One region of the Enterococcus sp. AMC1252 genome, then DNA from elsewhere that is predicted to be linked to it. Evidence: predicted binding sites of a transcription regulator. Region 1 holds the regulator's gene; the other holds the start of a gene.
The links. The regulator NrdR, encoded in region 1, represses ribonucleotide reductase genes. The targets are predictions, from matches to a motif close to ACACNATATATNGTGT.
Positions count from the first base shown of each region.

Region 2: pnuC (nicotinamide riboside transporter PnuC) is a predicted target of NrdR. The motif match lies at 2,346-2,361, and genes of this name have one in related genera.

Region 1 is NZ_CM177097.1:1,666,370-1,670,345, forward strand. Features, by position in the region: gene polA (DNA polymerase I) at 1-340, shown strand, start outside; gene mutM (DNA-formamidopyrimidine glycosylase) at 437-1,273, shown strand; gene coaE (dephospho-CoA kinase) at 1,277-1,870, shown strand; gene nrdR (transcriptional regulator NrdR) at 2,247-2,732, shown strand; gene AC4BB5_RS07885 (replication initiation and membrane attachment family protein) at 2,745-3,976, shown strand, end outside.
Region 2 is NZ_CM177097.1:1,099,797-1,103,772, forward strand. Features, by position in the region: gene gatB (Asp-tRNA(Asn)/Glu-tRNA(Gln) amidotransferase subunit GatB) at 1-1,144, shown strand, start outside; gene AC4BB5_RS05070 (diacylglycerol kinase) at 1,161-2,219, shown strand; gene pnuC (nicotinamide riboside transporter PnuC) at 2,489-3,178, shown strand; gene AC4BB5_RS05080 (deoxynucleoside kinase) at 3,194-3,835, shown strand; gene rlmD (23S rRNA (uracil(1939)-C(5))-methyltransferase RlmD) at 3,944-3,976, shown strand, end outside.

The DNA of each region.
Region 1 (3,976 bases):
AACGCTTTACAATCGCCGCCGTTATTTGCCAGATATCAATTCTCGTAATTTCAACCTTCGTTCTTTTGCCGAAAGAACAGCAATCAATACACCGATTCAAGGTAGTGCTGCGGACATTTTAAAAATTGCCATGATTAACATGGAGCGTCGCTTGAAAGAAGAAGATATGCAGGCAACGATGCTACTACAAGTGCATGATGAACTTGTTTTTGAAGTGCCTGAAAATGAATTAGAAAAACTAAATGCTTTAGTTAAAGACGTGATGGAAAATGCAGTGGATTTACATGTACCTTTGTTAACAGATAGCAGTTGGGGTAAAACGTGGTACGAAGCAAAATAACCAATTAAACTAACTGGAAAAGACTGACTAAACGAAAAAGTGTTTCAAGCATTGCTTCGTTCGTTTCGGTCTTTTTCTTCTAAGGAGAGATAAAATATGCCGGAATTGCCAGAAGTTGAAACGGTCCGAAAAGGATTGGAAAAACTTGTTGTTGGAAAGACGATCGAAGCCGTCACTATTTTGTGGCCGAGGATTATAGAATCACCTGACCCTGAAATTTTTGCGCACCGGTTGATCGGTCAGAAGATTGAGAAAATGAAACGCAGAGGGAAATTTTTGATTTTCAAATTAACAAATTATGATATGATTTCCCATTTACGAATGGAAGGGAAATATGAAACGCATAATCCAGAAGATGAACGAACGAAACATACGCACGTAATTTTCACATTTACAGACGGAACGGAATTACGATATCTCGATGTTCGTAAGTTTGGGCGGATGGTTTTAGTGGCGAAAGACCAAGGAGAAAAATATAAAGGAATTTTAGCGCTAGGCCCAGAACCGATTCCTACCCATTTTAAATTATCAGAATTTCGGACAGGGTTAAAAAGACACCATAAAGCAGTTAAACCGTTATTATTAGATCAGCGTTTAGTGACAGGTTTAGGTAATATCTATGTAGATGAAGCGCTATGGGAAGCGAAGATTCATCCAGAGCAGCCGGCAGATACTTTAAAACCAAAGGAAGTCGAACGGTTATATCACGCAATTATAGATGTTCTTGGACGGGCAGTTGAAGCAGGTGGGACGACAATTCGCAGTTATTTGAATGCTCTTGGTGAGGCAGGTACATTTCAAGTTTCGCTAAATGTCTATGGTCAGACAGAAAAACCTTGTCCAAGATGTGCAACACCAATCAAGAAAATTAAAGTTGCTCAGCGAGGGACCCATTTTTGCCCTAAGTGTCAAACATTGAAAGTGAGGAATTGATTGATGGGGGTAGTACTAGGCCTGACAGGAGGTATCGCAACAGGGAAAAGTACAGTTGTGAATGTTTTTAAAAGCTTGGGTTTTCCAATAGTAGATGCAGATGTAATTGCTCGAGAAATTGTTGAAGTGGGGATGCCAGCTTTGGCAGAAGTCGTTGCAAGTTTTGGTCCAGAGATACTTAATCCAGATGGATCATTAGATCGCAAAAAATTAGGTGAGATTATTTTTTCTGATAAATCTCAAAGAAAAAGATTAAATGAAGTACTTTCTATTTTTTTGAGAGAAGAGATTTTATCTCAGATTAATCAGAAAAAGAATAACTCCGCATTAGTAGTAGTTGATATCCCATTACTATATGAAGGCGGTTATGAGAAATTTGTAGATATAGTTGCGGTGGTGTATGTTCCAGAAAGAATTCAGTTGGCTCGTTTAAAAAAACGAGATCATTTAACTGATAAGGAAGCAGAACAGCGAATAAATAGTCAGTTATCAATTGAAATAAAAAAACAAAAAGCTGATATTATTTTTGATAATCAAGGTACTAAGTTGGCGACGGAAAAAATAGTGAAGAAATGGGTATCAGAAAATATTTCTTGATTATATAACATATTTAAATAACTGACAACGAAGACGTAGAAAATTTTATTTCTATGTCTTCTTTACCGATACATATAACACAATAAACTAATTATTAGTGGTGGATTCAATAAATTCTAATTTTCAAGCGGAAATTGTTTTTTTAGATAACTAGTAAGCGACGGATTAAGTCTAAATAATTGGTTGGTTAACGGACCTACTTGATTTTATTGAAATTAGGAACTTGTTATTAAATCTGTTTTCTTTAATCAGAAAAAAATGCTTAAGAAGTGATTGTAAATGTCTGGTTTCTCAAGCATTTCATGTTATAATATAGATAACAAACTAAAACTAAACTTTAAAAATAGATAATATAAGGTAGAATGAGGTGAATACTATGCGTTGTCCAAGATGTCATCATAATAATTCCCGTGTAATTGATAGCCGTCAAGCGGATGATGGTCGTGCGATTCGTCGCCGCAGAGAATGTGAAAATTGTAATTACCGATTCACAACATTTGAACGGATCGAAGCAGCTCCATTGCTCGTTATCAAGAAGAATGGTGATCGGGAAGAATTTAATAGAGAGAAAATTTTGCGTGGCTTGATTCGATCAGCTGAAAAGCGCCCAGTTGCCATGGAACAAATGGAACAAATCGTAGATAATGTTGAGAATCGCGTGCGTAGTTTGGGGGAAAATGAAGTCTCAACTACTTTAGTCGGCGAATATGTCATGGAAGATTTGGTCAATTTAGATGAAATTGCTTATATTCGATTTGCCAGTGTATATCGTCAATTTAAAGATATGAGTGTATTTTTAAAAGAATTGCAAGGTATCGTAGATAAAGCAAAATCTTCAAATTCAGATACAACGAATGAATAAGGAGGTCTTTCCTTGAAAGACAATTGGAAAGAAGTCCATCCTAAAAGTATTTTTCAAGCAGCAATTCCCTACCCCTTATCCAATCAAGAGCAAATGATACTGACCCTTTTGTATCAGCCGATTATTGGGGCTGAGGCTTTCAGTTTGTATGTGACACTTTTATCAGAAGTAGAAGGAACAAGCATTAGCGAATCACTTTTTCATGCTGATTTGATTACGATGATGGATATGAGTATAAAACAAATCGAAGTAGCAAGAAAGAAGTTAGAAGGAATCGGATTATTATCGACTTTTTTTAAAAACGATGCTGAGTTAGGTGTGCATTTCTTATATCGCTTGAATCATCCTGAAACGGCTGAACGCTTTTTTAAAGATGAAGTCTTGTCATTGACACTTTTAAACAGTGTAGGACAAAGAAAATTAGATAAATTATTTGATCGATTTAAACCAACATTCGTAAATTTAACAGGTTATGAAGAAATTTCAGTTGGGTTTAAAGATGTGTATACTTTCAAAGAGGAGCAAATTATTTCTGAAAGTGAGCAGTTAAGCAGAATGGAGCAATCTTTTATCGATCCGCGACCAGCACAAACCGTCAGTGCAGTTGATGAAAGTTTTGATTGGGCGTATTTTGTTCAAGGAATCGAAAAACTTGGAATTAAATTGCCTGATAATAGCAATGGATTCAAAGAGGAAGTTTTTGTTTTTCATAAATTATTTGGGATCACTGAATTGGATATGATCGATTTTTGTTCCAAGTCATTTGATTATTATACAAGCAAGATTGATGTCAAAGACTTTGAAAGAGCGGTCTATCGAACCTATGATCCAGATAAAAAACAAAGAATTAGTGAGTTTCAAAAGAATGAGTCCGTTGATTTATCTGCTGAGGATCAACAAACCTATCGCTATAACTCACTAAAAATGAATGGTCTTTCAACCCAAGATATCCAGATGATCATGGATAGCGAAAAAAACTTCCCTCTCAATTATTTGGAGGCATTAAAAAATGAACGTGGGGGGTATACAACGCCTCAAGAACGTTCATTGGTCAAATATTTAGTGAGTAAATCTGGCTTGCCTAATAGCGTAATCAACGTTTTGATCAATTACGTTTACAATATTCAAAAACAACCAACACTAAAAGCTGATTATGTAAATCGGATTGCTAATGAATGGGCGCAAAGTGGTATCTTCTCACCTGAAAAGGCAATCGAGCATGTACGTGAAATCGCTAAAAAAGG
Region 2 (3,976 bases), 570 kb from region 1:
TCAACCAATTGGGCACGATGGTTGGATTGATATCGAAGTGGAAGGCAAAACAAAACGTATTCGTATTGAGCGCGTTCATTTAGAAGAAGATGCTGGTAAAAATATTCACGGTGACGGAGGGTATTCTTATGTTGACTTAAACCGTCAAGGGACACCTTTGATCGAAATCGTTTCAGAAGCTGACATGCGTTCACCAGAAGAAGCGTATGCTTATTTAGAAGCAATCCGTTCAATCATCCTCTTTACAGGCGTTTCAGATGTGAAGATGGAAGAAGGCTCAATGCGTTGTGATGCCAATATTTCTTTACGTCCATATGGTCAAGAAGAATTTGGAACAAAAGCAGAACTTAAAAACTTAAACTCAATGAGCTTTGTTAAAAAAGGTCTTGCGTTTGAAGAAAAACGTCAAGCGAAAGTGTTATTGTCAGGTGGAGAAATCCAACAAGAGACGCGTCGTTTTGATGAAACAACGAATAAAACACTATTGATGCGTGTTAAAGAAGGTTCAAGTGACTACCGTTACTTCCCAGAGCCTGATGTTCCTCGTTTTGCGATCGATGATGAATGGATCGAACGTATTCGTCACAGCTTACCAGAAATGCCAGCTTCACGTCGTGCTCGTTATATCAAAGAACTAGGCTTACCAGAATATGATGCAATGGTTCTAACACTGACAAAAGAAATGTCTGACTTCTTTGAAGCAGCGCTAAATGAAGGTGTAGATGCTAAACAAGTATCTAACTGGTTGATGGGTGAGGTTTCAGCATACCTAAATAGTGAAAAAATCGAATTACCGGATACAAAATTAACGCCTGCAAATTTAGCAGGTATGATTACATTGATCGAAGATGGTACAATCAGTTCTAAAATTGCCAAAAAAGTCTTTAAAGAATTGATTGAAAACGGTGGAGATGCGAAAGAAGTGGTTGAAGCTAAAGGCTTAGTTCAATTATCAGATCCATCACAACTACTACCAATCATTAATGAAGTATTAGATAATAACCAGCAATCTGTCGATGATTTCAAAAATGGAAAAGACCGCGCAGTAGGATTTTTAGTTGGTCAAATCATGAAAGCAACGAAAGGTCAAGCCAACCCAGGTGTTGTGAATAAATTATTACAAGAAGAATTGGCAAAACGCTAGAAAGCAGCAGATGATTATGAAAAAAGCAAGAGTGATTTATAATCCAACTTCAGGTAAAGAGTTAGTCAAGAAAAATCTAGCTGATATTCTTTCTATAGTAGAAGAATGTGGATATGAAGCCAGTGCTTTCGCTACAACTCCAGAAGAAAATTCCGCAAAAAATGAGGCACGACGAGTTGCAGAATTGGGCTTTGATCTAATTGTTGCAGCTGGCGGTGATGGAACGATCAATGAAGTTGTGAATGGCATTGCTCCTTTAGAAAAACGACCGTCTATGGCGATCATTCCTGCTGGAACAACCAATGACTATGCAAGAGCCTTAAAAATTCCTAGAGATAATATTGTTAAAGCAGCAGAGGTCATCAAAAAAAATCAAACAGTCAAAATGGACATTGGTAAAGCCAAAGATAGTTACTTTATTAATATCGCCGCAGGTGGTCATTTGACAGAATTGACCTATGAAGTCCCCTCAGAACTTAAAAGTATTTTTGGTTATCTTGCTTATTTAGCAAAAGGAGCAGAAATGCTGCCTCGGGTGAAACCTATAAAAATGCGGATGGAATATGATGAAGGAGTCTATGAAGGGAATGCTTCGATGTTTTTCTTAGGACTGACTAATTCTGTTGGCGGCTTTGAAAAGATTGCACCTGATGCAAAACTCGATGACGGAAAATTCTCATTGATTATCGTAAAAACAGCCAATGTTTTTGAGATTTTACATCTAGCAGCTTTAATGCTCAATGGTGGTAAACATATCGAAGACAATCGGTTGATCTATACAAAAACCAGTCATTTATATGCTGAAACGCTAGAACCAAATAGCCGTATGATGATCAACTTAGATGGTGAGTACGGCGGTGATGCACCGATGGAATTTACGAATCTGCACCAGCATATTGAAATGTTTGCTAATGCAGATGCGATTCCGTCAAATGCGATCATGGGGTCTGTTTTAGATGATTATGATGGTGAATCGGATGATGAAGATGAGTATCTTGAGACAAGTAAAGAATTTGTTAAAGAAGTTGAACGTTTGACTGAGGAAGATATTGATAATAATGGGAAAATTGGTTAATCGTTTAAAACTAATAAAAAAGTATCTAAGGCAAATTTACCTTAGATACTTTTTTATTCTATTAAATCTAACTGAAGCATGAAAAATTATCCTGAATACAATATATAGATTTTTTAAAATTAAAAAACACAATATGTTGTATAAAAAATGTCTCATAATCGATAAATGAGAAGTGTTCTCATTGACTTATGAGTGGAACAAGGGTAAATTAAATAAGTCGTCATCACTGCAGAAAATGGTAAATATAGTAAGTGAAAGGTTTGTTTGAGATGGGTTCAAATTTTATAATAAATGATTTTAAAGGTTGGCAAAGAAAAAGCTATCTTTTTTTATTCGCGATGATTTTTGTACAATTAGCAGCTTTTGTTTATAATCCGTCTAGCTGGATTACATTAGTAGGTGGCTTATCAGGTATTATCTGCGTCAACTTAATTGCCCGAGGGAAGGCTAGCAATTATCTATTCGGATTTATAAGTGCATTGATCATAGGCTATTTTGGCTTTAAAACGCGCGTATATGCAGAAGTTTTACTGCAAACCTTCTATATTATAATGGATATCACAGGCTTGTATGCATGGCTAAAAGTCAGCACAGATGGCTCTGGGAATGTGACAGATGTAAAAACTTTGAAAGGGATTCAGTGGCTGTATGCGGGATTCGTTTGGCTGGCAATCGGTGTTGTTGCTTACTTTATTTTAGGATTCATCAATGATGCTCAACAATTGCTAGATGCGATAACCTTTAGCGTATCAGCAACCGCAATGTTATTGATGATCAAGAGATATCAGTCGCAGTTTGTTTTTTGGTTATTAGGGAATATATTTTCTATAGTATTATGGTTTAGAGCAGGAACGCATGCTGGTGGCGATTATGCGTTATTCATCATGTATTGCATGTATACAATCAATTCCATTTATGGCATGATTCATTGGTTAAAAATGAAAAAAAATAATCATTAATAGGTAGGGAGTTCGATGGCAGTGATCGTTTTAGCAGGTACAATTGGAGCAGGGAAATCAAGTTTAACAGAAATTATTTCAGAACATTTAGGATCAGATGCTTTTTATGAATCGGTTGATGACAATGAAGTTTTGCCTTTATTTTATGCGGATCCTAAAAAATATGCATTTTTACTACAAATTTATTTCTTAAATAAACGGTTCGATAGTATTAAACAAGCACTTTCGCATGAAAATAATGTATTAGACCGCTCAATCTATGAAGATTCTTTATTATTTCATTTAAATGCAGACTTAGGAAGAGCGAATGATACGGAAGTCAAAGTGTACGATTCTTTATTAGAAAATATGCTAGAAGAGCTACCTTATGCAGCAAATAAGAAACGCCCAGATTTACTAGTGCACATTAAAATATCATTTTCTAAAATGTTAGAACGTATTCAAAGACGTGGTCGTCCTTATGAGCAAGTGGAACAAGATCCAGCTTTATATGATTATTATAAAGAATTGAATCGTCGTTATGAAAAATGGTTTGAAGAATACAACGAGAGCCCTAAAATTCAAATCGATGGAGATAAATACGATTTTATTGAAAGTGAAGAAGCAAAAAAACAAGTGATCAAGCTCATTGAAAATAAACTAGCAGAAATCAATTAATTAGAAGGCTTAATTTTTAATTCTTTTCGCTTTAGAAACAAACTCTCTATTGCTTTTCTAGCAGTTTTTCATTAGAATGAGTGAAGCGCATAAAAGAAGGAGCGACTTATGAATAATTTTCCCGTGAACAAAAATGAAACA